Regions from separate parts of the Kluyvera huaxiensis genome, predicted to be linked through region 2. Evidence: predicted binding sites of a transcription regulator. Region 2 holds the regulator's gene; each other region holds the start of a gene.
The links. Region 2 encodes CRP, which controls carbon source genes, mostly activating them, when cyclic AMP is high. Its sites were predicted from a motif close to ATGTGANNNNNNTCACAT; they were not measured.
Positions count from the first base shown of each region.

Region 1: a site for CRP is predicted at 2,243-2,260, ahead of garD (galactarate dehydratase). Genes of this name have one in related genera too.
Region 3: a site for CRP is predicted at 6,679-6,696, ahead of cdd (cytidine deaminase). Genes of this name have one in related genera too.

Region 1 covers NZ_JBEFLV010000004.1:138,712-149,399, forward strand. The annotation lists gene ABOC97_RS06185 (DeoR family transcriptional regulator) at 1-502, shown strand, start outside; gene garD (galactarate dehydratase) at 549-2,120, opposite strand; gene ABOC97_RS06195 (MFS transporter) at 2,535-3,875, shown strand; gene garL (2-dehydro-3-deoxyglucarate aldolase) at 3,902-4,672, shown strand; gene garR (2-hydroxy-3-oxopropionate reductase) at 4,702-5,592, shown strand; gene garK (glycerate 2-kinase) at 5,688-6,833, shown strand; RNA gene rnpB (RNase P RNA component class A) at 6,866-7,247, shown strand; gene tdcA (transcriptional regulator TdcA) at 7,960-8,883, shown strand; gene tdcB (bifunctional threonine ammonia-lyase/L-serine ammonia-lyase TdcB) at 8,997-9,986, shown strand; gene tdcC (threonine/serine transporter TdcC) at 10,080-10,688, shown strand, end outside.
Region 2 covers NZ_JBEFLV010000023.1:41,638-52,325, forward strand. The annotation lists gene nirB (nitrite reductase large subunit NirB) at 1-2,378, opposite strand, end outside; gene tsgA (MFS transporter TsgA) at 2,639-3,820, opposite strand; gene ppiA (peptidylprolyl isomerase A) at 4,099-4,671, shown strand; gene pabA (aminodeoxychorismate synthase component 2) at 4,767-5,330, shown strand; gene argD (bifunctional acetylornithine/succinyldiaminopimelate transaminase) at 5,415-6,632, shown strand; gene ABOC97_RS19970 (YccS/YhfK family putative transporter) at 6,625-8,700, opposite strand; gene crp (cAMP-activated global transcriptional regulator CRP) at 8,755-9,387, opposite strand; gene ABOC97_RS19980 (OsmC family protein) at 9,691-10,095, shown strand; gene ABOC97_RS19985 (phosphoribulokinase) at 10,107-10,688, opposite strand, start outside.
Region 3 covers NZ_JBEFLV010000006.1:234,401-245,088, forward strand. The annotation lists partial or broken gene bglF (PTS beta-glucoside transporter subunit IIABC) at 1-1,551, opposite strand, end outside; gene bglG (transcriptional antiterminator BglG) at 1,567-2,400, opposite strand; gene dusC (tRNA dihydrouridine(16) synthase DusC) at 2,554-3,492, opposite strand; gene ABOC97_RS08990 (M24 family metallopeptidase) at 3,603-4,994, shown strand; gene ABOC97_RS08995 (CidA/LrgA family protein) at 5,534-5,932, shown strand; gene ABOC97_RS09000 (CidB/LrgB family autolysis modulator) at 5,932-6,627, shown strand; gene cdd (cytidine deaminase) at 6,757-7,641, shown strand; gene sanA (outer membrane permeability protein SanA) at 7,822-8,538, shown strand; gene ABOC97_RS09015 (FAD-dependent oxidoreductase) at 8,781-10,013, shown strand; gene preA (NAD-dependent dihydropyrimidine dehydrogenase subunit PreA) at 10,016-10,688, shown strand, end outside.

The DNA.
Region 1 (10,688 bases), on a different contig from region 2:
AGCTGGAAATCGCATCATTCTTGATTCCGGGACAACCACGTTTGAAATCGCGCGTATGCTGCGCCAGCATACCGACGTGATTGTCATGACCAATGGGATGAACGTGGCCAATGCGCTGCTGGAAGCCGACGGCGTTGAGCTGCTGATGACCGGTGGTCATCTTCGTCGTCAGTCGCAGTCTTTTTATGGCGATCAGGCCGAACAATCGTTGCAAAATTACCATTTCGACATGCTGTTCTTAGGCGTGGATGCCATCGATCTTGAGCGTGGGATCAGTACCCATAATGAAGATGAGGCGCGGTTGAATCGGCGGATGTGCGAAGTGGCGGAAAAAATCGTGGTGGTCACCGATTCCAGCAAGTTTAACCGCTCCAGCCTGCATAAAATTATCGATATGCAGCGCGTCGATATGATTATTGTTGATGAAGGGATCCCGGTAGAAAGCCTCGAAGGGCTGCGTAAAAGCGGTATCGACGTGATTCTGGTTTCGCTGGCGGATTAAAAAAGGGGGAGCATATATGCTCCCCCTTTTTGTCGGTAAACGGCTATCAGGTCACCGGCGCGGGGTTAAACACCGCCTGCTGGTTATGCAGCCCCCACTGATCCGAGAAGGTTTTCTTACGCCCGCTCGCGACGTCAAGAATGAAAAGGAACAGTTTCAAACCGACGTCTTCAATGGTCTCTTCGCCAGTAGCAATCGTGCCTGCGTTGATATCCATTAAGTCATACCAGCGGTTGGCAAGCTCGGTGCGGGTGGCCATCTTAATAACCGGCACGGCCATCAGGCCATACGGTGTTCCGCGACCGGTGGTGAACACCTGCACGGTAATACCGGAAGCCACCTGCTGAGTGCCGCAAACAAAGTCGCTGGCTGGCGTTGCGGCGTAAATCAGGCCGCGCTTGGTTGGGCGCTGACCCGGCGATAACACTTCCACGATGGCACTTTTACCGGATTTCGCAATCGAGCCCAGCGCTTTTTCGACGACGTTCGCCAGCCCGCCTTTTTTGTTACCCGGGGACGGGTTGGCGCTGCGGTCGGTTTGCCCCATTTCTAGATAGTTATCGTACCAGGCCATCTCTTCCAGCAGGCGTTTGCCCACCTCTTCATTAATGGCGCGTGGCGTTAACAGGTGGATAGCGTCGCGTACTTCAGTCACTTCCGAAAACATGACGGTGGCACCGCAGCGAACCAGCAGGTCGGAGGCGTAGCCCACCGCGGGGTTGGCGGTGACGCCGGAGAATGCATCGCTGCCGCCGCACTGCATTCCCACTACCAGCTCTGATGCCGGGCAGGTGACTCGCTGGCGCTGATTGAGTTTTTCCAGGTGACGTTCGGCGACAATGAGAATGTCATCGACCATGGATTTGAAGCCGACGTGTTGCTCATCCTGCAAACGCACGATGCTGGCACTGTCGACCGGGATGCTCTGCACATCTTCTGTCCCTTCCAGCAGACGTTCCGGCTGCAGTTTTTCGCAGCCAAGGCCAACGACCATCACTTCGCCGCCGAAGTTCGGGTTCAGCGCGATATTGTGGATGGTGCGAATAGGAACAATCGCCGCTGGGGCATTGATCGCCACCCCGCAGCCGTACAGATGGTTCAGGCCAACTACGCCATCGACATTCGGGAATTTTGGCAGCAGATCGCGCTCAATGATTTTGACCACGTAATCCACCACGCCTGCGACGCAGTGCACGCTGGTGGAAATGCCCAGCAGGTTTTTGGTCCCCACGCTGCCGTCGGCATTGCGATAGCCTTCAAAGGTATAGCCTTCCAGCGCCGGCAGCGGCTCCGGCACTTTGGTGGCCAGCGGCAAGGTATTGAGCGGTGGTGCTTTCGGTAACGCGACCGTAGATTCGTCTATCCAGCTGCCTTTGGCGATGTCGCGAACCGCGTAGCCAATGACTTCACCGTAGCGAATAATTTCGCCGTTATGAGGGATATCAACCAATGCCACTTTATGGCCCTGGGGAATATGTTCAATTAATTCCAGACCATCAGGAAAACGGGTTCCGGCTTTTAATCCGTTATCGTTAACAATGATCGCCACATTATCGGTGGCATGCACCTTTATATAAAAGGCAGTCGGCGATTCTTGTCTGATTTCAATGTTAGCCATTGTCCAGCATTCTCCAGCAACGGGGTAAAAAGAATAATGTATATAAGTGTTTCGCTTCTGGTTATAGGAAATAGAAACACATTGATGATGGAATAAAGAATGTCAGGAGTTCGGATATAAGAATGTGACGCAGATCACCTCTCGCCGTGATGCCACGTGGGGCAAGGGTAGCAATGGTTGAAATTGTGCATTAGCGCCCAGTGTTATGTGCGTATGCTCAACTTAATGTATTTTAAAAGAGGTTAAATTGGATTTATGCACAATGTGTCGATGTAGCTTCATGATTATACTGAACATCGATTTCATGGTGTCTGATTTGTTTTTTGAAAGCATCCGTTATCAATAAATAGTCAGAGAAATACGCCTTAATAAAAAATAATAAAATTAAGGTGTCCTGTACCCGAGGATAATAAAATGATGCACGATACTGCTGATGTTGCTGAATCAAAAAAGGGTATGCCTACCCGATATTTAATTTTATTGGTTATTTTCATTGTTACGGCCGTTAACTATGCAGACCGAGCAACGCTCTCCATAGCAGGTACGTCTGTTGCTCAGGAACTGAATCTGAGCGCGGTTTCAATGGGGTATATCTTCTCTGCCTTTGGTTGGGCTTACTTGCTCATGCAGATCCCCGGTGGCTGGTTACTGGATAAATTTGGCTCGAAGAAAGTGTATAGCTATAGCCTGTTCTTCTGGTCGCTGTTTACTTTCCTGCAGGGCTTTGTTGGCTTCTTCCCGCTGGCATGGGCTGGCGTCTCAATGTTCTTCATGCGCTTTATGCTGGGCTTCTCTGAAGCGCCGTCCTTCCCGGCGAACGCCCGTATTGTGGCGGCCTGGTTCCCCACCAAAGAGCGCGGAACGGCTTCGGCAATCTTTAACTCCGCGCAGTATTTTTCCTTAGCGCTGTTCTCGCCGCTGCTGGGTTGGCTGACTTTTGCCTGGGGCTGGGAGCATGTCTTTACCGTCATGGGGGTGATTGGCTTTGTGCTGACCGCCATGTGGGTCAAGTTTATGCACAACCCGACCGATCATCCACGGATGAGCAAAGAAGAGCTGAAGTTCATTGCGGATAACGGTGCGGTTGTTGATATGGACCATAAAAAGCCGGGCAGCGATGCGGCGAAAGGTCCAAAACTGGATTATATCAAGCAGTTGCTCAGCAGCCGTATGATGCTAGGTATTTTCTTTGGTCAGTATTTCTTAAACACCATCACCTGGTTCTTCCTGACCTGGTTCCCGATTTACCTGGTGCAGGATAAAGGGATGTCGATTCTGAAGGTGGGGATGGTGGCGTCAATTCCTGCGCTGTGCGGTTTCGGCGGCGGCGTGCTGGGCGGGCTGTTCTCTGACTACTTGATTCGCCGTGGCTGCACGCTGACCTTTGCGCGAAAACTGCCTATCGTGCTGGGTATGCTGCTGGCATCGACGATTATTCTGTGTAACTACACCGACAATACGGTGCTGGTAGTGGCGTTAATGGCGCTGGCTTTCTTCGGTAAAGGTTTTGGCGCGCTGGGCTGGCCGGTTATCTCCGATGTGGCGCCGAAAGAGATTGTGGGGCTGTGCGGCGGGTTGTTTAACGTCTTTGGCAACGTTGCCTCCATCGTTACGCCGCTGGTCATTGGCTATATCGTCAGCGAGCTGCACTCCTTTAATGGCGCACTGATTTTTGTAGGCTGTTCTGCACTGATGATGATGGTTTGCTACCTGTTCGTGGTCGGTGACATCAAACGTCTGGAACTGCGGAAGTAAGTCACAACTAACTTAAGGTAATGAAAATGGATAACGCGATTTTCCCTAACAAATTCAAAGCAGCGCTGGCTGCAAACCAGGTTCAGATTGGCTGCTGGTCAGCGCTTTCCAGCCCAATCAGCACCGAAGTGTTAGGCCTGGCCGGTTTCGACTGGCTGGTTCTGGACGGTGAACACGCGCCGAACGATGTGACGACGTTAATCCCGCAGCTGATGGCATTAAAAGGCAGCGCCAGCGCGCCGGTGGTGCGTATCCCGACCAACGAGCCGGTGATTATCAAGCGCATGCTGGATATCGGCTTCTATAACTTCCTGATTCCCTTTGTTGAAACTCAGGAGCAGGCAGAGCAGGCGGTCGCCTCAACGCGTTATCCACCAGAAGGCATTCGCGGGGTATCCGTTTCCCACCGCGGCAACATGTTTGGCACCGTGCCGGATTACTTCGCACAGTCCAACAAGAACATCACCATTCTTGTGCAGATTGAAAGCCAGCTCGGCGTGGATAGCGTCGATGCCATCGCCGCGACGGAAGGCGTTGACGGTATTTTCGTAGGCCCAAGCGACCTTGCGGCAGCCTTAGGTCATCTGGGCAACGCCTCGCATCCGGAAGTTCAGCAGGCGATTAAACACATTTTTGCCCGTGCCAAAGCGCACGGTAAACCAAGCGGCATTCTGGCTCCGGTTGAAGCGGATGCCCGTCGCTATCTGGAATGGGGTGCCACCTTTGTGGCCGTTGGCAGCGATCTGGGCGTGTTCCGTGCCGGAACGCAGAAGCTGGCCGACGCTTTTAAAAAGTAACCACCACGCATACACGCAAAATTGAGGAAATGACGATGAAAGTTGGTTTTATTGGCCTGGGCATCATGGGTAAACCGATGAGTAAAAACCTGCTGAAAGCGGGTTACTCGCTGGTGGTTTGTGACCGTAATCCTGAAACCGTTGCCGAAGTGATGGCGGCGGGTGCGGAAGCGGCGAGCACGGCAAAAGCGATTGCGGAGCAGTGCGAAGTGATTATCACCATGCTGCCAAACTCCCCGCACGTCAAAGAAGTCGCGCTGGGTGAAAACGGCATTATTGATGGCGCGAAGCCCGGGACGGTTCTGATTGATATGAGCTCAATCGCTCCGCTGGCAAGCCGCAAAATCAGCGAGGCGCTGAAGGCGAAGGGCGTTGATATGCTGGATGCCCCGGTCAGCGGCGGTGAGCCAAAAGCTATCGACGGCACGCTGTCGGTGATGGTTGGCGGCGATAAGGCGATTTTCGATAAGTACTATGACCTGATGAAAGCGATGGCCGGCTCGGTGGTGCACACCGGTGAAATTGGCGCGGGTAACGTGACCAAGCTGGCAAACCAGGTGATTGTCGCGCTGAATATCGCAGCGATGTCCGAGGCGCTGACGCTGGCTACCAAAGCGGGCGTGAACCCGGATCTGGTCTATCAGGCCATTCGCGGCGGCCTGGCGGGAAGTACCGTGCTGGATGCCAAAGCACCGATGGTGATGGACCGCAACTTCAAGCCTGGTTTCCGTATCGACCTGCATATTAAAGATCTGGCCAATGCGCTGGACACCTCCCACGGCGTGGGCGCACAGCTGCCGTTAACGGCGGCGGTGATGGAGATGATGCAGGCGTTGCGCGCCGACGGTCTGGGAACCGCCGACCACAGCGCTATCGCGTGCTACTACGAAAAACTGGCGAAAGTGGAAGTTTCTCGCTAATGACGTCGTGCCCGGTGGCGCTTTGCTGACCGGGCCTACCTTGTAGGCCGGATAAGTCATACGCCATCCGCCGTCGTGCGCTAATAGGCTCAGATATGAAAATCGTAATCGCCCCAGACTCTTATAAAGAAAGCCTCTCTGCTACCGAGGTAGCACAGGCAATAGAAAAAGGATTTCGGGAAATCTTTCCGGAAGCGCAGTTTGTCTCCGTGCCGGTCGCCGATGGTGGAGAAGGAACGGTTGAGGCGATGATCGCGGCAACGCAGGGGCGAGCAGTGACGTCAATCGTCACCGGTCCTCTGGGTGAAGCCGTCGAGGCACAGTGGGGGATTTCGGGCGATGGTCACACGGCATTTATCGAAATGGCAGCAGCCAGCGGGCTGGCGTTGGTGCCACCTGAGTTACGTAACCCCTTAATCACCACTTCTTACGGGACCGGGGAGCTCATCCTGCAGGCGCTGGAGAGTGGGGTGAAAAACATTATCATCGGCATCGGTGGCAGCGCCACTAACGATGGCGGTGCCGGAATGGTACAGGCGCTGGGCGCGAAGTTGTGCGATGCCAACGGGGCTGACATCGGTTTTGGCGGCGGCAGCCTGATGAGCCTGAACAAGATTGATATTAGCCGTCTTGATGCCCGCCTACAGGCGTGCAGCATTCGCGTGGCCTGTGATGTCACCAATCCCCTGACCGGCGAATCTGGTGCCTCTTTCATTTTTGGCCCGCAGAAAGGGGCTACAGAGGCGATGATTCGCGAGCTGGACCATAACCTTGACCATTTTGCCGAGGTCATTAAAAAATCGCTGCGCGTGGATGTGAAAGAAGTTCCTGGCTCCGGGGCCGCAGGTGGTATGGGCGCGGCGCTGATGGCGTTTCTTGGCGCGGATCTGCGCAGTGGGATTGAGATTGTGACCCAGGCGCTCAATCTGGAGGAACACATTCATGACTGCACGCTGGTGGTTACCGGTGAAGGGCGTCTTGATAGCCAGAGTATTCACGGCAAAGTGCCAGTTGGCGTGGCCAGCGTGGCGAAAAAATATCACAAGCCGGTGATTGGTATTGCCGGGAGTTTGACCCGCGACGTCGGGATTGTGCATCAGTACGGTATTGATTCGGTGTTCAGCGTCCTCAACCGTATTGGTTCGCTGGAGGAGGCGTTCCGCGATGCGGCGGACAATATTTACCTTACCTCGCGTAACGTTGCGGCGACCATTCTACTGGGGATGCAGACTCAAAGGTGACATTGGCGCGCAAACCCTCTATACTGCGCGCCGAAGCTGACCAGACAGTCGCCGCTTCGTCGTCGTCCTCTTCGGGGGAGACGGGCGGAGGGGAGGAAAGTCCGGGCTCCATAGGGCGAGGTGCCAGGTAACGCCTGGGGGGTGTAACAGCCCACGACAAGTGCAACAGAGAGCAAACCGCCGATGGCCCACGCAAGTGGGATCAGGTAAGGGTGAAAGGGTGCGGTAAGAGCGCACCGCGCGGCTGGTAACAGTCCGTGGCACGGTAAACTCCACCCGGAGCAAGGCCAAATAGGGGTTCATAAGGTACGGCCCGTACTGAACCCGGGTAGGCTGCTTGAGCCAGTGAGCGATTGCTGGCCTAGATGAATGACTGTCCAACGACAGAACCCGGCTTATCGGTCAGTTTCACCTCTTAAAAAACCCCGCTTCGGCGGGGTTTTTGCTTTTGAGGATGCGGGCAGGATAACCTTGAAAAAGCCATCATGCTTCTTTATTGACCTTGATAAAAATGTTAAAAATCCATTCATTTTGTCGAAATGCGACACAATGCACAAAACACTAATATAAACGTTTCGATTGGGTTTTTGTGCTGCCGACGCCGTATACATCCTCCTGGATAGCGTAAAAATCAGCTAAAAAGCAGGCTGATTTACGTTTTATAATGTCACCTTTATGTGTTCAATTTGTTAACGTAATTGATGTGAATATATTAACGTACATGCATGTTCATGCGGGTGTTGTGTGATGGTGCGCGAAGAAATGGACCAATAGGACCATTTTTTATCAGTTAATTTTATTTTATCAAATAATATTAATAGATCTTTTTCGTGCAAAAAACACCCTAAAACTGATTGGTAGATGATCTGTATTTATAATTTTAAAGGGGTGGGAAATCTCATTTTTTATCGCCATAAAATAAATTTATATGCCTCTTTTTTATTGATAAAAGTCAGCGTAATGCCATATTTTGTATTTGTAACTTAATGATTTTTAAGTGATTTATTGTAATTTTATCGTTGCGATAATCAAGGTTTAAAGTAAATTGTGAGTGGTAGCACACATCTCACATGCCCATATTTAATAGAATCCTCATCGCCAAATGGAAATAAGAGGAGAAAGAAAAATGGATAATGTTCTTCTGCCTAAAACTCAACACCTTGTCGTGTTTCAGGAAGTCATTAGAAGTGGATCTTTCGGCTCGGCGGCAAAACAACTTGGGTTGACTCAACCGGCAGTCAGCAAAATCATCAACGATATTGAATCCAACTTCGGTATCGAGCTGATGGTGCGTAAAAATACCGGTGTGACTCTGACCAGCGCGGGCCAGGTGCTGCTCGGCTACTCTGAGTCAATTACCCGAAAAATGAAAAATATGGTCAATGAGATGAACAGCCTGAGCTGCAGCAGCGTGGTTGATGTTTCATTTGGCTACCCTTCGCTGATTGGGTTCACCTTCCTGCCGGAGATGATTAAAACCTTTAAAGAGGTATTCCCGGCGGCACAGGTCACTATGTTTGAAGCGCAGCTCTCGTCGTTTTTACCGGCGCTGCGCGATGGGCGGTTGGATTTTGCGATTGGTACGTTAAGCGATGAGATGCAGCTGCAGGATCTGCACGTGGAGCCGCTTTTTGAGTCTGAGTTTGTTGTCGTTGCCTCCAAATCACGAACGTGTACGTCAACGGTCGCTCTGGAGTCGCTCTCCAATGAGCAGTGGGTCTTTCCACAAACCGATATGGGCTACTACAAAGAACTCCTCTCCACCCTCCATCTTCACCACATCAGCACCGAAAATATCGTCAAAACCGATTCCGTGGTCACTATCTACAACCTGGTATTAAATGCCGGTTTCCTGACGGTGATCCCTAAAGATATGATTGCGCCATTTGGCTCTGACCAATTTATTATTCTACCGGTCGAAGACATATTACCTATAGCGCGCTATGCAGCAATTTGGTCTAAAAATTATCGAATAAAAAAACCGGCCTCAGTATTAGTCGAGTTGGCCAAGAAATACTCTTCGCCACCAGAACAGGCCACAATAAATTAAACGCAAGCTGATGTAATAAAGCGAAAGAATTAAAGAGAACTCCAGAGTTATTTTATAGCTCTGCTACCCAGATATTATCTAACGTCAGAACCTTATTCTGATAAGAGGATACGATGCATATTACTTACGATCTTCCTGTGACCCTTGATGACATTCAAACCGCGAAAAAAAGACTCGCTGGAAAAATTTATAAAACCGGGATGCCGCGCTCTAACTATCTGAGCGAACGCTGCAAAGGTGAAATATTCCTGAAGTTCGAAAATATGCAGCGCACCGGCTCATTTAAAATTCGCGGTGCGTTTAACAAGCTGAGCGCGTTGACCGAAGCGGAGCGCCGTAAAGGGGTCGTAGCCTGCTCGGCGGGAAACCACGCACAGGGCGTTTCACTCTCCTGTGCGATGCTGGGTATTGATGGCAAAGTGGTGATGCCAAAAGGGGCGCCAAAATCAAAAGTGGCGGCCACTCAGGATTACTCTGCTGAGGTGATTCTGCACGGCGATAACTTCAACGATACCATCGCTAAAGTGAGTGAAATCGTTGAAATGGAAGGTCGCATTTTTATCCCACCATACGATGACGCACTGGTGATTGCCGGTCAGGGCACTATCGGGCTGGAGATTCTGGAAGATCTATACGATGTGGATAACGTCATTGTGCCGATTGGCGGCGGCGGCCTGATTGCCGGGATTGCGACGGCAATCAAATCCATTAACCCGACGATCAAAATCATTGGCGTGCAGTCGGAAAACGTACACGGTATGGCCGCATCGTTCTATGCCGGCGAGATAATGAATCACCGTACCTGCACGACGCTGGCCGATGGCTGCGACGTTGCTCGCCCGGGTAATTTGACCTTCGAAATCGTTCGTGAGCTGGTTGATGATATTGTCCTGGTCACTGAAGATGAAATTCGTGACAGCATGATCGCACTCATTCAGCGTAATAAAGTCGTTACCGAAGGCGCCGGTGCTTTAGCATCTGCAGCATTATTAAGTGGTAAACTCGACCATTATATTCAGGGCCGTAAAACGGTAAGTATTATTTCTGGCGGCAATATCGACCTGTCGCGTGTTTCACAAATTACCGGATTTGTCGGTGCATAATTAAATTTTCTCCTGGTTTATTTCAGGCAGCTCTCTTGATGCCCGGCTGCCTGTTATTCAAAAATGACAAAAACATTAATTCAAGGACATATTATGAGTACGACAGAAAGTATTAATGTTAGCCAAACCAAAGAATCCTCCTGGCGTAAATCTGACACCACCTGGACGTTAGGTTTATTCGGTACAGCAATTGGTGCCGGGGTCTTATTTTTCCCAATTCGTGCAGGCTTTGGCGGTCTTATTCCAATCGTGCTGATGCTGTTGTTGGCCTATCCGATTGCGTTTTATTGCCACCGCGCGCTGGCGCGCCTGTGTCTTTCCGGCTCGAATCCATCCGGGAATATTACCGAAACGGTCGAAGAGCATTTTGGTAAAACCGGCGGGGTAGTGATCACCTTCCTGTACTTCTTCGCTATCTGTCCACTGCTGTGGATTTACGGCGTCACCATCACCAACACCTTTATGACCTTCTGGGAAAACCAGCTCCAGATGCCAGCGCTTAACCGTGGTGTGGTTGCGCTACTGCTTCTGCTGCTGATGGCGTTCGTCATTTGGTTTGGTAAAGACCTGATGGTTAAGGTGATGAGCTACCTGGTGTTCCCATTCATCGCCAGCCTGGTGTTGATTTCCCTGTCGTTGATCCCTTACTGGAACTCCGCGGTTATCGATCAGGTAAGCCTGAGTGATATCTCCCTGACCGGC
Region 2 (10,688 bases):
TCGCAGGCAAACATGGCGCGCAGGCGGGCGATCTCTTCTTCCAGATGCTCGTTCAGGCCCAGTTTATCGTCGACGATCACGGAACGCAGGTAGTCGATACCGCCCTCCATGTTGTCCAGCCACGGTGCGGTACGCGTCAGTTTATCGGCGGTACGGATGTAGAACATCATGAAGCGGTCGAGGTATTTAATCAGCGTGTCGCGGTCGAGGTCAGCCGCCAGCAGATCTGCGTGACGTGGTTTCATGCCGCCGTTACCGCAGACATAGAGGTTCCAGCCTTTTTCAGTGGCGATAATCCCAACGTCCTTGCCCTGTGCTTCCGCACATTCACGGGTACAGCCGGAGACGCCGAACTTCATCTTATGCGGGGTACGAATGCCCTTGTAGCGGTTTTCTAGCTCGACGCCGAAGCCTACGCTGTCGCCCACGCCGTAACGGCACCAGGTGCTGCCTACGCAGGTTTTCGCCATACGCAGCGCTTTGGCATAGGCATGACCGGTTTCGAAGCCGGCTTCAATCAGCTGACGCCAGATTTCCGGCAGGTCATCTTTCTGCGCGCCGAACAGGCCGATGCGCTGAGAACCGGTGATTTTGGTGTACAGGTTAAACTCACGGGCGATCTGACCGACAGCGACCAGCCCTTCCGGCGTGATTTCACCGCCTGCGGAGCGCGGGATCACGGAGTAGGTACCGTCTTTCTGGATATTAGCCAGGAAGTTGTCGTTGGTATCCTGCAGCGGCGTGTGCTGTGGTTTGAGGATGAACTCATTCCAGCAGGAGGCCAGCAGGGAACCGACGGTAGGTTTACAGACTTCACAGCCGTAGCCTTTGCCGTATTTCGCCAGCAGCTCATCAAAGGTTTTGATGCCTTCGACGCGAATCAGGTGATAGAGCTCCTGACGGGTAAAGGCGAAGTGTTCACACAGGCTATGGTTGACCTCAATGCCCTGCTTCGCCAGTTCGGCGTTGAGTACTTGAGTTACCAGTGGAATACAGCCGCCGCAGCCGGTACCGGCTTTAGTTTCCGCTTTCAGCGCTGCAACGGTGTGGCAACCTTTGTTGATGGCGGAAATCAGCGCACCTTTGGTGACGTCGAAGCAAGAACAGATCTGCGCGCTGTCCGGCAGCTTGTCGACGCCGATAGACGGTTTACCGCCGCTGGCATGCGCCGGCAGAATCAGCGAGTCCGGATTTTCCGGCAGTTCAATGGCGTTCAGCGCCAACTGTAGCAGGTTGCCGAAGTCGCTGGTGTCGCCGACCAGTACCGCACCGAGCAGCGTTTTGTTATCTGGGCTGACGATCAGGCGTTTGTAGACCTCTTTATTTTCATCGAGGTAAACGTAGCTGCGTGCGCCCGGCGTGCGGCCATGCGCATCGCCAATCCCACCGACATCGACGCCCAGCAGTTTCAGCTTGGCGCTCATGTCTGCACCCTGGAAGCTGTTTTCGCTGCCGAGGATATGGTCAACGGCAACCTGCGCCATTTTGTAGCCCGGAGCAACCAGGCCGTATACGCGGTTTTTCCAGCTGGCGCATTCGCCGATGGCGTAGATATCCGGGTCAGAGGTTTGGCAGCTGTCGTTAATCATGATGCCGCCGCGTTGGGCGACCTCGAGACCGCACTGGGTCGCCAGTTTGTCGCGTGGGCGGATACCGGTGGAGAAGACGATAAAGTCGACTTCCAGCTGGCTGCCGTCGGCAAAGCGCATGGTTTTACGTGCGTTCTCGCCTTCCTGAACGATCTCTTTGGTGTTCTTATTGGTGTGAACTTTCACACCCATGCTTTCGATTTTGCGCTTCAGCTGCTCGCCGCCCATCTGATCGAGCTGCTCAGCCATCAGCATTGGAGCAAATTCGATAACGTGGGTTTCAACGCCGAGGTTTTTCAGCGCACCGGCGGCTTCAAGGCCAAGCAGGCCGCCGCCGACCACCGCGCCGCGTTTGCTTCGGCGCGCGCAGTTCTCAATGGCATTCAGATCTTCAATCGTACGATAGACGAAGCAATCCTGAGTTTCAGAACCTTTGATTGGCGGGATCCATGGATATGAACCGGTGGCCATAATCAGCTTGTCATAAAAGACGGTACGGCCTGCGCTGGAGTGAATCACCTTCTCTTTACGGTTGATGGTGATAGCGCGTTCGCCGACCAGAACCTTCACACCGTGCTTCTCATAGAAGCCTTCGCGTACCAGCGACAGCTCTTCTGCCGTGTGGTGAGAGAAGTAAGACGAGAGGTGGACACGGTCGTAGGCGATGCGGGGTTCTTCACAGAAGACGGTAATATCGAACTGGCTTGCGTCGGCTTTATCGAGAATATCCTCAATAAAACGGTGGCCGACCATGCCATTACCGATAATTGCGAGTCTGACTTTGCTCATTTTTGCCTCGATTTCTATTCTAATACTGCCTACCTTAACGATTCAGCTATTGCGATTATTGATTCAAATCAATTTAGCCTTTACCTACTCCTTAATGAGTAGGGTGATGATTTTAAAGTGGTTTTGTAAGTTGCGGAAAATACTCAACTTTATTCTGTGTTTGTTTTTTGTACAAAATGAGCAAATAAACGGCAGGGGCGGGAACGGTGCGAGGGATAAATCGAAGCGCCCCTTTTCTTAGCGAAAAGGGGCGGGGCGGATTAGTGAGAGGCTGTCGTCGCGTGCTGGCGATGACGGCTCACGAAGCCGAGGACAATACACATCACGAAGACTACGGCATACAGCGCGTTAGCGGTGGTCAGCGCTGCTAGCGGGCCACTGCTGGCCACAATTGGGCCGGTAACAACGAAGGTCAGCATGGTGCCGATGGTGCCGCAGGTCAGGACAAAGTTAACCAGTTTTGGGGAGGCAACTTTGGTCTGCAGGGAACCCAGCGTAATGATGGAGGTGTAGATGGCGCTGGAGAAGAAGCCCAGGGTCAGAATAAACCACGCCAGATGCTGCGGCTCGCCGTGGTTGAACAGGTACATCATTACCGTAGCAATGCCAGCCAGCACGGTCAGGATACGCTGCAGGTCGAAGAAGCGCAGGATGAAGCTGAAGGCCCACATGCCGAGCATGTAAGACATCCAGAAATCGCTGACCAGTTTACCGGCGTCGTTCAGGCTCATGCCCAGACCTTTGGCGTATTCCGGAACCCAGGAGATGAAGCCCAATTGGCCGAGGATATAGCACAGCGCAGCAATCGACAGGAACAGTACGCCGATGCCCCATTTTTCTTTCGCCACCGGCTGATCTTCCTGCTGCGCTTTCTTGCCCAGAACCGGGAAGTCGCAGCCGAAGGTCAGGATAAAGATCGCCACGTAAACCAGACCAATGCAGGCATATACCCAGTACCACTCAATGCTGCGTGCCAGGAGAACAGCGGCGACCATCGGGAAGATCATCCCCGCCATGCTGAAGAAGGAGTCGGTAAACAGCAGGCGTGCACCGCGCTGACGACCTTCGTACATGTGGGTGATAAGGAAAGTACCGATAGACATGGTAATCCCGCTGACCAGGCCCAGAACGAACATCGCGGCGGAGAACAGCGCCAGGCTATGGCTGGTCATTAGCCCTGCAACCGCCAGTAGCATCAGAATAAAACCAAAGCGCAGCTGTGTTTTCAGCGGCACGATTTCCATCAGCCAGGCATTGAGGAAGATGGAGATCAGGATCCCTGCGTTCAGAAAGGTGAAAGTGTTACTCATGCTGGAAACGGGCAGATTAAAGTAATCGGCAATATTTCCCATCACCATCCCGGTGACGATCACCAACGCGCCGGTGAGGGCGTAGGAGAAGAAGCTGATCCATGTGAGCTTGATACGGTTGCTGTTAGTCATGACTGGCCTGTGAATAGTTGTGTAAAGCGCATTGACTCTGCGCTGAGCGTGCAGATTTTATTCACTGCAGTGATGTATTCATAGTTTTATTACGCAAACGATGACGTATTACATGGTTCAATGTGATCAAGATCACAAAAATCAATTCACCATTTCTTACCCTGATCATTATAAGCGTTACATCCGCGTAAACTTTGGTAAAGCACTGGCCTGTGGGGCTAAGCCTCTTTAGAATCAAGCCACTTGCTTTCTCTACTGCACTCGTTAAAGGAATTCTCATGCTCAAATCAACTCTGGCGGCCGTGGCGGCTGTGTTTGCTCTTTCCTCCATGGCGCCTGCGGCGTTAGCGGCGGCCAACAATCCGCATGTGCTGCTGACCACTTCGGCCGGTAACATCGAGCTGCAGCTGGATAGCCAGAAAGCGCCAGTATCGGTTGAAAACTTCCTGAAATACGTCAACAGCGGTTTTTACAATAACACCACGTTCCACCGCGTGATCCCGGGCTTTATGGTTCAGGGCGGCGGCTTTAACGAGCAGATGCAGCAGAAGCAGCCGAATCCACCGATTAAAAACGAAGCCGATAACGGCCTGCGTAACACCCGTGGCACTATCGCCATGGCGCGTACTGCTGATAAAGATAGCGCAACCAGCCAGTTCTTCATCAACGTAGCGGATAATGCTTTCCTGGATCACGGCCAACGTGATTTTGGTTATGCGGTATTCGGCAAAGTTGTGAAGGGTATGGATGTGGCGGATAAAATCTCCCAGGTGCCGAGCCACAACGTTGGGCCGTACCAGAATGTGCCATCCAAGCCTATCGTCATCCTGTCTGCAAAAGTACTGCCATAAAGGATACGGGGCGGCATCGGCATGAGGCTGCCGCCCTTATCGCTAAAGCAGTAAGCACCCGGTAGAATGGCGGCAGATAAACGACCGGAGCCGCCATGATTCTGCTGATTGATAACTACGATTCTTTTACCTGGAACCTCTACCAGTATTTCTGTGAGTTGGGAGCCAGCGTAACGGTCAGGCGAAATGACGACATCACCCTTGATGAAATAGCTCAGCTCGCGCCGGACAAAATCGTTATCTCACCCGGCCCCTGCACGCCGGATGAAGCCGGTATCTCCCTCGATGTGATTCTCCACTATGCCGGTAAAGTACCGCTGCTCGGCGTCTGCTTAGGCCACCAGGCTATTGCTCAGGCATTCGGGGCGCGTATTGTTCGTGCGCAGAAAGTCATGCACGGCAAAACCTCACCAATTACCCATCAGCAGCAGGGCGTGTTTCGCGGCCTGAATAATCCGCTGACCGTGACCCGCTATCATTCATTGTTGATTGACCCGGATACTCTGGCCGACTGCTTTGAAGTCACCGCGCGCAGCGAAGCGGGTGAAATCATGGGGATCCGCCATCGTGAATGGGATCTGGAAGGCGTACAGTTCCACCCGGAGAGCATTCTTAGCGAGCAGGGACACCAACTGTTGGCCAATTTTCTCAATCGATAGTAGTTGCTATGGTGTGATTTTTTATGCATATTTTATGGATATAATTTCACAATCATTGCTGCATCGTTTGAAAAAGGGCATGACATGGTAACCAAACAACCTGCAATTACCCGCGCGACCTTCGATCAGGTCATTTTGCCAATCTATGCACCGGCGGAATTTATTCCGGTGAAGGGCAAAGGCAGCCGCGTGTGGGATCAGCAAGGCAAAGAGTACGTCGATTTTGCGGGTGGTATTGCGGTGACGGCGCTGGGCCACTGCCACCCAGCGCTGGTTGAGGCGTTGAAAAGCCAGGGTGAAATGCTGTGGCATACCAGCAACGTGTTTACCAACGAGCCTGCGCTACGCCTGGGCCAAAAGCTGGTGGATGCTACCTTCGCTGAGCGCGTGGTGTTTATGAACTCGGGCACCGAAGCAAACGAAACCGCTTTCAAGCTGGCACGTTACTACGCTTCAACCCGTCATAGCCCTTACAAAACCAAGATTATTGCCTTCCACAATGCTTTCCACGGGCGTTCGTTGTTTACCGTCTCCGTGGGCGGTCAGCCGAAATATTCCGACGGTTTTGGCCCAAAACCGGCTGATATTATCCACGTCCCGTTTAACGATCTGCATGCGGTCGAAGCGGTGATGGACGATCACACCTGCGCCATCGTGGTGGAGCCGATTCAGGGCGAAGGCGGCGTGCTGGCGGCAACGCCGGAATTCCTCCAGGGCCTGCGTGCGCTGTGTGATAAACATCAGGCGCTGCTGGTATTTGATGAAGTGCAGAGTGGGATGGGCCGTACCGGTTCACTGTTTGCCTATATGCACTATGGCGTGACGCCGGACATTCTGACCAGCGCCAAAGCGCTGGGCGGCGGTTTCCCGGTGAGCGCGATGCTAACGACCGAGGATATCGCCAGCGCATTCCACGTCGGTTCCCACGGTTCAACCTATGGCGGTAACCCGCTGGCCTGTGCGGTGGCCGGTGCGGCATTCGATATCATCAACACTCCGGAAGTGCTGAACGGTGTGAACGCGAAACGCGAACGCTTCGTGCAGCACCTGCAGCAGATTAACGCGAAGTACGACGTCTTCAGCGATGTACGCGGTATGGGCTTGCTGATTGGCGCTGAGCTGAATGCGAAGTACAAAGGCCGGGCGCGTGATTTCCTCTACGCGGCGGCAGACGTTGGCGTGATGGTGCTGAATGCAGGCCCAGATGTGATGCGTTTTGCACCGTCGCTGGTGGTGGAAGAGGTGGATATTGACGAAGGTATGCAGCGTTTCGCCCAGGCCGTGGCGAAGATCGTTAGCTAGTCCGTCGTTTTAACCAGCCGCCTTGCCGTGGTCTCTGTCGCCAGGCCACCGAAGAGATGGTGTGCATGGTGTTCAGATGCCCCAGAATACGCTGGAGATGCTGTTCCATGGTGCTCAATGGCCCATGGGACAGTGCATCCGGCGACTCCATAATGTTGACCTCACCGCTGCTTCCCGCTTCATCGTATTCCAGACGCTGCTGACAGCGCTGGAGCGCAATTTCACTCGACTCCAGATACTGTTGCGCCAGATTAGGCGTCAGCATCTCATGCTCGCGCGCCAGCGTGGTCATGGCGTTGATATGTTCGACGATAAACTGACTGTGGGTGACCCACAGCTTCATATCTTCCAGATAGCGCGAGTTAAAGCCCGGTTCCTGCATCGCCTGATTGAGGGTGTTAAACAGCGTGTTATGCGCCTGGTTTACGCGCATACGCAGATACGCCAGTTTAGGTGCCTGCGGATCGGGGCTTAAAATCAGGCGGATAGCTTCCTGATCGGCCTCCAGCGCGGCCTGAGCGTTCTGCCGTAGCTGGCCGCTTTGCCACTGGGGCCACAGCCAGAGCATGCCGCCGAAGGCAATCAGGCAGCCGATGATGGTGTCGATAAAGCGGGCAACGATAAATTGCTCGCCGTTGAGCGTTAGTATTTGCAGCGTGTATACCGCGGTGACGGTGAACCCGACCGTCGCCCAGCCGTAGTTGCGGCGAATAATCAGATAGCTGCCAAGCGTGATAAGCAGCATCCCGGAGAGTGCCAGCCCCTGCGGCGTATGGAAGTGCAGGGCGAAGGCGGCGATCACCAGGCCTGCCAGGGTTCCCGCCGCTCGGTGGAAGATACGTACCCGAGTTGCCCCATAGCCGTTTTGCGTCACCAGCAGTACCGTCATCAGGATCCAGTACGGCTTGGGTAAATGCAGGGCTGTGCCCATCAGGCTGGCAATACTCAGCATCACGCTTAGCCGCGCGGCGTTACGCAGCGCCGGGGATTTCAGCGACAGATAGCTTTTCAGCGCCGGGAAAAATGGCAGTCGGCGCTCTTTGTCAGCCATCAGATTGCGTGGATACAGCGGGCGCTGCGCGCGCAGCACTTTGGCGATGCGGCTAAAGTGCCAGGCGCAGAATTGGCCAACGGGGTTATCCGGGTGCTGGTGGGCAATTTTTTCCAGCGCGCCAATCTGCTTTTCCATCGTGAAGCGGCTGGGGTAGCGATGGTAGAGAATATCGTCTGCCAGTACGCGCAGGCGGGCGGCGACGGTCTGGGCGTTCCAGCGGATCACGGCTTCGGCGTGGCTACGTTCAACCAGTTTTTGCACCTCTTCCGGTTGATGCAGGCTAACGGAAATGTGCTCTTGTAAATCCAGCCCAACCTGAAACGCCCGCAGCAGACGCTTGTAATCGTTGTGCTGATTGGCCGCCAGCATATGCAGCTGCTGGTAGCACTGGGAGATTAAATCCACCACCTTCTGCTGACGGTTTAACAGCGGGGGCAGCGCGGTGCTGGGATCGGTATGCTGGGTCAACAGGCTGTACTTTGCTTCACAATAGTCGGCAAGTTGACGATAGAGCAGACTTAGCGATTCGCGCAGCGGCTGTTCCCGCCACATCCAGAACCACCACCAGTTGAATAAACCGAACCACAGTGTACCCAGAGCGTAGAGCAGCAACGGCTGCCAGATAGGCATATTGCCGGCGAGGCTGAGGGTGAAAATAGAGGCAATAAGCGATGCCGGCAGCAGACGCCCGTGCAGCGCGCTGATCTCCGCCGTCACGCCGAGAATCAGCGCAAGCCCGGTCAGTATTAACGGCAGCGGGATTTCATGCTCCAACAGCAACTGTACGGCAAGACTGCATCCGGCAAACAGGCAGCCACCGATAGTCAGACGTTTAAAAAAACGTTTATGCGGTGTATCAAGACCGGCGATATTGCAGCAGGCGGGAACCAGTGAAAACAGGAGGCCTTGCTGAAGGTGGCCGAGAATCAGGCCGATGGCAACCGGCAAACATAACACCAGCGTTTGCCGCAGTGCATAGTTGACTTCCGGATGGTAAATCAGCCTGCGCCACATAAGGGGATAAGTAAAAACGGCATATTGTTTAGACAATATGCCGTTTTAGCGGGATCAGCGGGTACCGTAAACGACAATGGTCTTGCCGTGTGCGGAGATCAGGTTTTGATCTTCCAGCATTTTCAGAATACGGCCCACGGTTTCGCGGGAACAACCGACGATCTGACCGATTTCCTGACGGGTAATCTTGATCTGCATACCGTCTGGGTGGGTCATGGCGTCAGGCTGTTTGGCCAGATTCAGCAGAGTCTGAGCGATACGCCCGGTCACATCCAGGAATGCCAGGTTACCCACTTTTTCAGAAGTAATCTGCAGACGACGTGCCATTTGCGAAGACAGGCGCATCAGGATGTCTGGGTTAACCTGAATCAGCTGACGGAATTTTTTATAAGAGATTTCAGCAACTTCACAAGCGGTTTTTGCTCTTACCCATGCGCTGCGTTCCTGGCCTTCTTCAAACAGGCCTAACTCACCGATGAAATCGCCCTGGTTGAGGTAAGAGAGGATCATCTCTTTGCCTTCTTCATCCTTGATGAGTACAGCCACTGAGCCTTTTACGATGTAATACAGCGTCTCTGCCTTTTCACCCTGGTGAATCAGCGTGCTCTTCGATGGGTACTTATGAATATGGCAATGAGACAAGAACCATTCGAGAGTCGGGTCTGTTTGCGGTTTGCCAAGCACCATGCGCGGTTATCCTCTGTTATAAGCTCTTCCCAGCGGCAAAACCTTGCAGCCACTGGTTGCAATAGTATCCTTCCCGTTACCTGGGAAGTCGGCTGTCGAATAGCGCCGCAGCCTGTAATGTGATGTCCTCTGCATACATGCAGTACGTTTATGTATTACCGTAGCATCCCGACTGTTTTAGCATAGCTTTAGCCGCGTGTCTCCTGGTGTCTCGCTTCAGCATGACGGGGATCGCCTTCCGTTGCGAGAATTGTTATGTGCGCGTAATCTGAGAAGAAAATTGCAACCTGGGAGTTAAAAATTATGCAAGCACGTGTGAAATGGGTTGAGGGGTTAACCTTCCTCGGTGAGTCTGCTTCAGGACACCAAATTCTGATGGACGGCAATTCTGGTGATAAAGCGCCAAGCCCTATGGAAGTGGTGCTGATGGCCGCGGGTGGCTGTAGCGCCATTGACGTGGTTTCTATTTTGCAAAAAGGTCGCTACAACGTGACCGACTGTGAAGTGAAGCTGACTTCCGAACGCCGTGAAGAGGCTCCGCGCCTGTTTACCCATATCAATCTGCACTTCATCGTGACTGGCAAAGAGCTCAAAGACGCGGCGGTATCGCGTGCGGTCGATCTCTCTGCCGAGAAGTACTGCTCCGTGGCGCTGATGCTGGAGAAAGCGGTCAATATCACCCACTCTTACGAAGTTATCGAGGGGTAATCCCCTCGACGTTAATTTCGACCTTCCATCAGACGCTGCACCAGCGGCGTCATGATGAGTTCCATCGCCAGCACCATCTTCCCGCCGGGCACCACCAGCGTGTTCATATGTGAGATGAATGACCCCTGCAGCATGGCTAATAGCCATGGGTAATCGATCCCTTCCAGATTGCGGAAATGAATCACCACAAAACTCTCATCAAGCGACGGAATACTTTTCGCGGCGAACGGGTTTGAGGTGTCTACCGTGGGTACGCGCTGGAAGTTGATATGGGTGCGAGAAAACTGCGGCGTAATGAAGTTGATGTAATCTTCCATTGAGCGCACGACGGAGTCCATCACCGCCTCGCGGGAATGGCCGCGCTCGCTGGTGTCACGGATCATTTTCTGGATCCACTCTAGGTTAACGATAGGCACTACGCCCACCAGCAGATCGACATGGCGCGCGACGTCGTGCTGCGGCGTGACGACGCCGCCGTGCAGCCCTTCATAAAACAGCACATCGGTCGGTTCCGGCAGCGGCTGCCACGGGGTAAATGTCCCCGGCACCTGATTCCACGGTACCGCTTCATCGTAAGTGTGTAGGTATTTGCG
Region 3 (10,688 bases), on a different contig from region 2:
ACCTTCTCGAGCGCCAGCACGGTGCCCGTCATCGGGGCCAGTACATCATTGGCCGATGCGGTGGCAATCACGCTGGACTCTGCGGTTTTGCGCGGTACGCCGACGAAAAAGGTCAGCGCACAGGCCAGCACAAAGGCCACCGCCGTGCCAATTAGCCCCCCCCAGACGCTGGCATCAATGCCGCTGGCGGGGATCATCTGCGCCGGGAAAAAGATATTTGGCAGGCCAAACGAGAAGGCATAACTATTGCTGAACGCGGTGATAGCCCCGCCGATGGCCCCCGCCACGCAGCCAAAGATGAACGGGCGGCGCAGCGGCAGCGTTAAACCGTATACCGCCGGTTCGGTGATACCAAAAAGCCCGGCAGAAAACGCGGAGCCCGCCAGCACTTTCTGCCGCGCATCGCGGGTGGCGAGGAAGATGCCCAGCACCGCCCCCACCTGCGCCAGTACCGCGGGCAGAATAATCGGCAGCATCGAATCGTGGCCGAGCACGGTCATGTTGTTAATCATCAGCGGCACCAGCCCCCAATGCAGACCAAAGATCACGCACACCTGCCACAGGCCGCCCAGCGCGGCACCGGCTAGCCACGGCGCGACCACGTAGATAATCTGATAGCCGTTCGCCAGTAAATGGCTAAGCCAGGTGGCTACCGGGCCGATAACCAGGAAGGTTAATGGGACCACGACCGCCAGACAGATTGCCGGGGTGAAGAAGTTTTTCATCGCCGCCGGTAGCCTGGCGTTGCTGCGCCGTTCAATCCAGCAGCTCACCCATGCAGCGAGAATAATCGGGATAACCGACGAGCTGTAGTTGATAAATGTAACCGGGATACCGAGAAAATCGTCCGCCGTCGCCCCCGGTGCCTGTGCCGCCTCGAAGGCCTGAATCATCAGCGGATGGGTGAGTGCACCGCCAATCACCATGGTGATAAACGGATTGCCACCAAACTTTTTCCCGGCGGTGTAGCCAAGGAACAGTGGGAAGAAGAAGAACAGCGCATCGCTGGCCGCAAACCAAATTTTGTAGGTCGCCTGCCCGGTGTTGAGCCAGCCACAGACCACCGCCAGCGCCAGCAGCCCTTTCAGCAGGCCGGTGGCTGCCATCACGCCGATAAACGGCGCAAAAATACCGGAGACAATATCAATAACCTGGCCGAGGGCGGACGTTTTTTCCCCCTTCACGGCGACCGGTTCGCTGTCATCGTTAATCCCGGCTTCATAGCGCACCGCTTGCCACACGTCGTGGACGTGGTTGCCAATAACCACCTGAAACTGGCCGCCGCTTTCAACAACCATAATGACGCCGGGGTTCTTTTTGAGTGCCTCGGCATCGGCTTTGCCGCTCTCTTTAAGCTTGAAACGCAGTCGGGTAGCGCAGTGAACCAGACTCACAATATTCTCTTTGCCGCCAACGTGGCTGAGAATATCCTGCGCGAGTGCTTTGTATTCCATACTGTAATTCCTTGACCGAGTATAAAAACAAAAAAACCCGAGAACGTCGTCCGAAGACGCCGCGCTCAGGTTTTGCCTGCAAAAATGCAGTAACAATCCAGTTGTGTAGGGGTTAACGCCCCTCTTTTCTCACCCGCTCAATATGAATGGCGAGAAACATAATTTCTTCCGTCGTTAGCGACCGCTGATAGCTGTTTTGCAGATGCAGCGCCACGGTTTCCGCGCATTTCCACGCTTTGGCGTAGTTGTCTTTCACCGCGCTATGCAGCGACGCGTCATCATCTTCCACCACCGTTCGCGTCAGCATGCGCTGGGCGAAAAACTTCAGGTGGGTAACGAAGCGCTGGTAGCTGAGCGATTCTTCGTTGTACTCCAGGCGCAGTTGATACTTCACCAGCTGTAAGATTTCCTGCATCACCCGGGTAACATGCATCACTTCCGGCATCTCGCTGTTGAGCTGTCCCGTCACCAGATGCAGGGCGATAAAACCTGCTTCATCCTCCGCCAGTTCTACGCCGAGCCGCTTGGCAATCAGCGCCCGCGCCTCCTGCCCCAGCATAAACTCTTTCGGATACAGCCGCTTAATCTCCCACAGCAGCACATTACGCAGCGCCACGCCGTTTTTCTGTCGCTCAATAGCAAAGTGACAGTGGTCGGTGAGCGTGATGTAAATGCTCTCCTGCAACGGCCCTAGCCGCTCGCGGGCCCGTTCTATTATCCGGTCGCAGGTGGTCATCACCTCAAGCGGGATCTGACTAAGTAATTCACCCAACCGCCCTACCAGCTCATCGCTCTGTAAGGCGAAAATTTTCTCGATTTTTGTCTCATCCAATAAGTCGCCGACGCGTTTCTGAAAGGCTAGCCCTCGCCCCATCACCACCTGCTCACGCCGGTGTTCATCCAGAACAACCACCACATTATTATTAAGCACTTTGGCGATTTGCATTTATGAACCCCAGAAACAAAAAAACCTGACTTCTGACAAACGTCAGATAATCAGGTTTTGCCTGCCGAAGCAGTAACAATCGTTACGAGTATTTCATTTCCCTTATCAATAGCTCAATGGCGCAAAGGGAAATTTGTGATGTGGATCGGAACTTTATCCGCGCCAGTCGTTAATCACCTGCGAAATCAGCTTCGATTCCTGCAGCGCGCGAACGGCGGTAAACAGCGTAGTCGCTTCCTCGTATTCTTTACGCAGGTAGCCTAGCCACTGCTTGATGCGCGCCACGTGATACAGCCCAGTATCGCCCTGTTTTTCCAGACGGGTGTACTTTTGCAGCAGTTCAACCACCTGCGGCCAGGGTAAACGCGGCTCGTTATATTTGATGACCCGGCTGAGATTCGGCACGTTCAGCGCCCCGCGGCCAATCATCACCGCATCACAGCCGGTGACCGCCATGCATTCCTGCGCGCTTTGGTAGTCCCAGATTTCGCCGTTAGCGATAACGGGAATGGTCAGGCGCTGGCGGATATCGGCAATCGCCTGCCAGTTAATCCGCTCGGCCTTGTAACCATCTTCTTTGGTACGCCCGTGTACCGCCAGCTCCGTCGCCCCGGCCTGCTGCACCGCATCGGCAATTTCAAACTGCCGCGCGTCGCTGTCCCAGCCCAGGCGCACTTTCACCGTGACCGGCAGATGAGCAGGTACCGCTTCGCGCATCGCTTTGGCGCCCTGGTAAATCAATTCAGGATCTTTAAGCAGCGTGGCCCCGCCGCCGCTGCCGTTGACCGTCTTCGATGGGCAACCGCAGTTGAGATCAACGCCCCACGATCCCAGCTCTACCGCACGAGCGGCATTTTCCGCCAGCCATTGCGGGTATTGCCCTAACAGCTGGATGCGCACGCGGGTTCCGGAAGGAGTTCGGCTGTGGTTATGCAGTTCCGGGCAGAGTTTCTGGAACGATTTTACCGGCAGCAGTTGATCCACCACGCGCAAAAATTCGGTGATGCACAGATCGTAATCATTCACTTCGGTCAGCAGCTCGCGCACCAGCGAATCGAGCACGCCTTCCATCGGCGCCAGTAAAACACGCATATCGTTATCCGGAAAAAAAAGAGGCGCTATGGTAACGTCTTCACATGCAGCTTTCCACTGCCAGGAGCGCGACGAGCAATCGCGGTTATTGACACATCAGGAGGTGAATCATGAATTCGAAAGTTATCCAGCTACAGACCACGCCAGCCCCGCGCCAGTTTAGCGACGTGCCACCGGTAACGCTGACCGATGCCACCATGCTGGAACGCAAAGATAAGCTGCTGGCCCGTATGCGCGAGGAGCGCTTCGACGCCCTGGTGATTTATGCCGATAAAGAACATGGCGGTAATTTTGAATATCTGACCGGCTTTATTCCGCGCTTTGAAGAGGGCTTGTTAATACTGGATAAATCCGGGCAAGCCACCGCTATTCTGGGCAACGAAAACCTGAAGATGGCTCAGCATTCACGTCTGCCGGTGACGCTCAAGCACTGCCCGCTGTTTTCATTGCCCAACCAGCCGATGGATAACGAAAAGCCGCTGGCCCAGTTATTCAACGAAACCGGGCTGAGCACGATGTCGAAAATCGGCCTGGTCGGCTGGAAGATGTTCACCGCCACGCTCGCCGATAACGCGAAGTATTTTGACCTGCCTTATTTTATCGTCGACGCGGTCAAGAACAGCACTCATGCGGAGCTGGTGAACGCCGCCCATCTATTTATTCGCGGTGATAAAGGGGCGAGAACGATCAATAACGCCAATGAAATCGCCCATTATGAGTACGGCGCGAATCTGGCTTCAAACTGTATGCTCACCGCGCTGGATGCGGTCGCTCCGGGGATTCGTGAAACCGAGCTTGGCGCACTGCTAGCCGCTGAAGGGCAATATCAGACGGTGGTGGCCATTGCCGCCGCCGGGCAGCGTTTTGCGAAAGCCAACCTTTATCCAACCTATAAACCGGTCGAACGCGGGCAGCCGCTGTCGATGACCACCGGCTTTAAAGGCGGGCTTTCTAGCCGCACCGGCTTTGTGGTTGCCGATGAAAGCGAACTGCCGGAAAACCAGAAAGATTATTTAGACCGCGTGGCGAAGCCTTATTTCGGCGCGGTCGCCAGCTGGCTGGAGAACATTCAGATTGGGATGCCGGGCGGTGAGCTGTACAACCTTATCGAGCGTGTGCTACCGAAGGAGCAATATGGCTGGCATCTGAATCCAGGCCACCTGAGCGCCGATGAAGAGTGGATGTCATCGCCGGTCTATCCTGCGTCGAACGAGACGCTCAAAAGCGGAATGATCCTGCAGATCGATATTATCCCTTCGGTGCCGGGATATACCGGGGTCAGCGCCGAGGAGAGCGTGGCGCTGGCGGATGTGGCGCTACAGCGGGCGATTGCCGAGGAGTATCCGGATCTGTGGGCGCGGATTGTCACCCGCCGCGCCTACATTCGCGATGTGCTGAATATTGCCCTAAGCGACGATGTGTTGCCGTTATCGAATAGCGTGGGATATCTGCGACCGTTTATGCTGGCCAAAGATAAAGCGCTGGTTTGTTCGGTTGAGTGATATGCCCGGTGTTGGTGTATATGTCGGGTGGCGGCTACGCCTTACCCGACCTACTCTGACTGGTTTGTTCGGTTGGGTGATATTCCCGGGGGCGGTGTATGTGTCGGGTGGCGGCTACGCCTTACCCGACCTACTCTGACTGGTTTGTTCGGTTGAGTGATATTCCCTGGGGGCGGTGTATGTGTCGGGTGGCGGCTACGCCTTACCCGACCTACTCTGACTGGTTTGTTCGGTTGAGTAATATGCCTGGGGGTTGGTGTATATGTCGGGTGGCGGCTACGCCTTACCCGACCTACTCTGACTGGTTTGTTCGGTTGAGTTATATGCTTGGGGGACGGTGTATATGTCGGGTAAGCGTAGCGCCGTCAGGCGGTGCACGGTGGCTATTGGTCTTATCTTATAGAAACGGCAGAGTTATCCGGTCAGATGCCTGATGTTCCGCTTGTCTATATCAGGTATGCTCAGAATTCATGGTGTGATCGGTAGCACAGTTTAGGGTTTAATTGTATGATGAATGCATTCCACCAAAGGTGAATCCCATGCTCAAATCACTGAATATCATCTGGCAATACCTGCGTGCATTCGTCCTGATTTACGCCTGCCTTTACGCCGGTATTTTTATTGCCTCGCTGCTGCCAATTACCATTCCCGGCAGCATTATCGGCATGCTAATTCTTTTCGTTCTGCTGGGGCTGCAAATTCTGCCCGCCAAATGGGTTAACCCCGGCTGCTACGTGTTGATTCGCTATATGGCGCTGCTGTTTGTGCCGATTGGCGTTGGCGTGATGCAGTACTTCTCGCTGTTAAGCGCTCAGTTCGGCCCGGTGGTAGTGTCCTGTACCATCAGTACCCTGGTGGTGCTGGTGGTCGTGAGCTGGAGTTCGCATCTGGTTCACGGTGAACGTAAAGTTGTTGGTCAGGAAGAGGCAAAAAAATAATGCTGCACTATATCTGGTGGTCACTGCCGCTGACCTTAGTTGTCTTTTTTGCCGCCCGCAAGCTGGGCGCGCGCTTTAAAATGCCGCTGCTGAACCCGCTGCTGGTGTCCATGGTGGTGATTATTCCGTTCCTGATGCTGACAGGCATTCCGTACGATCACTACTTTAAAGGCAGCGAAGTATTAAACGATCTGCTGCAACCGGCGGTGGTCGCCCTCGCCTACCCGTTGTATGAACAGCTGCACCAGATTCGCGCGCGCTGGAAATCCATCATCACCATCTGCTTTATCGGTAGCGCGGTGGCGATGATCACCGGTACGTCAGTTGCGCTGATGATGGGTGCTTCACCGCAAATCGCCGCTTCTATCTTGCCAAAATCGGTCACTACGCCGATTGCTATGGCGGTGAGCGGCAGCATTGGCGGGATCCCAGCCATTAGCGCCGTCTGCGTGATTTATGTCGGGATTCTTGGTGCGGTATTTGGCCATACGCTGTTGAACCTGATGCGCATAACCACTAAAGCCTCGCGCGGCCTGTCGATGGGGACCGCTTCGCACGCCCTCGGCACCGCTCGCTGCGCCGAACTGGACTACCAGGAAGGGGCGTTTAGTTCTCTGGCTTTAGTCATCTGCGGCATCATTACTTCACTGATTGCCCCGTTCCTGTTCCCGGTTATTCTGGCCGTGATGGGATAAAACGAGACAAATCACACATTTTTAAATGATGTTACATGCGTTGCATTAACAATGAGATATTGATCACTATTTAAGGCGTTCGCGCCCCGTACACTACGATCCCATTACATTGTTATGAGGCACAACGCCATGCATCCACGTTTTCAATCTGCTTTTACGCAACTGGCGGCAGATCTGCAGACCGCTATCGCCCCGCTGCTAGCCTGTCCGCACTTCTCTGCCGAGCTAAGCGCCGAGCAGGTCTCTTCGCTGCAAAAGGCGACGGGGCTGGACGAAGACGCGCTCGCTTTTGCGCTTCTACCGTTGGCAGCAGCCTGCGCCCGCGCGGACCTGTCGCACTTTAACGTCGGCGCTATCGCCCGCGGCGTCAGCGGCACCTGGTACTTTGGCGGCAACATGGAGTTTCTGGGTGCAACCATGCAGCAAACGGTTCACGCAGAACAGAGCGCCATCAGCCATGCCTGGATGTGCGGTGAAAAAGCGCTGCAGGTTATTACCGTCAACTACACCCCCTGTGGTCACTGCCGTCAGTTTATGAATGAACTGAACAGCGGGCTTTCGCTGCGCATTAACCTGCCGGGCCGTCAGCCGCATACGCTGCAGGATTACCTGCCTGACGCCTTTGGGCCGAAAGATCTGGATATCAAAACCCTGCTGATGGATGAACAGGATCATGGCTATCCGCTTGAAGGCGATGCGCTGGCGCAGGCTGCTATCAAAGCGGCAAACCGCAGCCATACGCCATACAGCAAATCGCCTTCCGGCGTGGCGCTGGAACTGCGCGATGGCTCGATTTTCAGCGGCAGCTACGCCGAAAACGCCGCCTTCAACCCAACCCTGCCACCGTTACAGGGCGCACTAAATCTACTGAGCCTCAACGGTTATGACTATCCGGATATCCAGCGCGCAATTCTGGCCGAACGCGCCGACGCGCCGCTTATCCAGTGGGATGCCACCGCCGCCACGCTGAAAGCGCTGGGTTGCAGCAATATCGACCGCGTGCTGTTAGGTTAATCCTCTCCACGCTCACCCGGACGACGCGTGCAAACGCCGACTCCGGGCGTTCTCCCCGGTGCTTCACCGCAACAAATGGCGTAATTGTCCAATTTCCCCGCAATTAAACGATGGTTTCTTGCGCTTGCGGGGCGGGTGCAGTAGCCTGATGCCTCTCTCGTCCACTATTGAGTCAAGTTCATGTTAAAGCGTGTGTTATACAGCCTGTTAGTCCTATGCGGCCTGCTGCTGATAACCGTGCTCGGTCTTGACCGCTGGATGAGCTGGAAAACCGCGCCCTATATTTACGATGAGCTGCAGGATCTCCCCTACCGCCAGGTCGGCGTGGTGCTAGGCACCGCTAAGTATTACCGTACCGGCGTCATCAACCAGTATTACCGCTATCGCATGCAGGGCGCGCTGAACGCCTATAACAGCGGCAAGGTGAATTACCTGCTGCTGAGCGGCGATAACGCACTGCAAAGCTATAACGAGCCGATGACGATGCGCCGCGATCTTATAAAAGCCGGCGTTGCGCCGGAAGATATTGTGCTCGATTACGCTGGTTTCAGGACTCTCGACTCCATCGTTCGCACCCGCAAGGTGTTCGATACCAACGATTTCATCATCATCACCCAGCGCTTCCACTGCGAGCGCGCACTGTTTATCGCCCTGCATATGGGCATTCAAGCGCAGTGCTACGCCGTGCCATCACCGAAAGATATGTGGAGCGTACGCTTGCGCGAATTTGGCGCTCGCTTCGGTGCGCTGGCCGATCTTTATCTCTTCAAGCGTGAACCGCGTTTCTTAGGCCCGCTTATCCCGATCCCTGCTCAGCAAGCGCTGCCGGAAGATGCCCAGGGTTATCCTGCGGTCACGCCGGAGCAGCTGCTGGAGCTGCAAAAGAAGAAATCGTAGCCAAGCCATCATTCAGGGTGTCAGCGTCATCGTAGGCATCGCCTCTTCCGCACGAGCGATATTCATTACGTCAATCATTCCTGTTTGCATATTAGGTATTACTGCGATCTCATTAATTACACACTTATTACATGGTTATTTGTGAGCATTTTCACAAACCATCCCCCCGCTTACGCCTAGCCTTTCAGATAGCAGTTTCACCTCATTTGCCTTAATTAAACTAATCATTAAGGGGAGACGTTATGTCGCCACACGATTATCTGGATGAGCTTATTCCCGCCTTTACGCCGCTGATGGCAATAAAAGAAGCCTCACGCTGCCTGCTGTGCCACGATGCGCCGTGCAGTCAGTCCTGCCCGGCCGAAACCAATCCGGGAAAATTTATCCGTTCAATCTATTTCCGTAACTTCAAAGGCGCCGCCGAAACCATTCGAGAAAATAATGCGCTGGGTGCCGTTTGCGCACGCGTTTGTCCAACGGAAAAGTTATGCCAGCATGGCTGCTCGCGTTCGGGAATTGACACCCCGATTGATATCGGCCGTTTGCAGCGTTTTGTCACCGACTTTGAACAACAAACGCGAATGAAGATTTATCAGCCCGGCCGTAAAGATAAAGGTAAAGTCGCCATCGTGGGCGCAGGCCCTGCGGGGTTACAGGCCAGCGTTACGTTATGTAATCTCGGCTATGACGTCACCCTGTTTGAAAAAGAGACACAGCCGGGCGGCTGGCTGCGCCACGGTATTCCGGCGTTCAGATTGCCGCTGTCGGTGCTCTCCGCCGAGATCGCACGCATCGTGGAAATGGGCGTGACGATTCGCTGCGGGCATGAGGTAGGTAAAACGCTGACGCTTGCGCAACTTAAAACCGAGTATCGCGCCATTCTGCTCACCGTCGGTCTGTCAAAAGGCGCTACGTTGCCGCTGTTTAACGACGCCTATCCGCTTGAAATCGCTGTCGACTTTTTACAACGCGCCCGTGCAAGCGAGGGCGATATTAGCGTGCCACAAAGCGCACTGATTATTGGCGGCGGTGACGTGGCCATGGACGTCGCCAGTACGCTGAAAATTCTCGGCTGCGAATCCGTCACCTGCGTGGCGCGTGAGGAATTAACCGAGTTTCCGGCCAGTGAAAAAGAGTTCGCCGCCGCTCAGGCGCTGGGCGTGTCGATTATTGATGGCTTTACGCCCATCGCGGCGACGGGCAACAAAGTGACCTTTAAGCACGTTCGCCTGCCCGGTGAACTCACTCTGATGACTGAGCAGATTATCCTCGCCGTCGGTCAGCAGGCCGAACTGGAGGAGTTCGCCGGAATTCAGCTCCAGCACAATACCGTAGCGACGCGCGACTACCAGACATCTGCCCCCTCCCTGTTCGCCGCAGGTGATGTTATCCAGGGAGATAAAACCGTGGTTTACGCCGTGAAAACCGGGAAAGAAGCAGCTCAGGCTATTCATCACTATTTAGAGGAGGCGTAATCATGTTAACCAAAGATCTCTCTCTTACGTTCTGCGGTGTGAAGTTTCCAAACCCGTTCTGTCTCTCCTCTTCCCCGGTCGGTAACTGCTATGAGATGTGCGCCAAAGCCTACGACAGCGGCTGGGGTGGGATCGTGTTTAAGACCATCGGTTTCTTTATCGCCAACGAAGTTTCGCCGCGTTTTGATCATCTGACCAAAGAAGACACCGGCTTTGTCGGTTTTAAAAATATGGAGCAGATAGCCGAACATCCGCTGGTGGAAAATCTGGCAGCGATTCGTCAGCTCAAACAGGATTATCCCGATAAGGTGCTGATCGCCTCGATCATGGGGGAAAACGAGCAGCAGTGGCAGGATCTGGCACGTCTGGTGGAAGAAGCCGGTGCCGATATGATCGAGTGCAATTTCTCTTGCCCGCAGATGACCTCTCACGCCATGGGCAGTGACGTCGGGCAAAGTCCGGAGCTGGTAGAGAAATACTGTCGGGCGGTGAAACGCGGTTCATCTTTGCCAACACTGGCCAAAATGACGCCGAATATTGGCGATATGTGCGAGGTGGCACTGGCGGCCAAACGCGGCGGCGCGGACGGTATTGCGGCTATCAATACCGTCAAATCCATTACCAATATCGATCTTCATCGCAAAATCGGCATGCCGGTGGTGAACGGAAAATCCA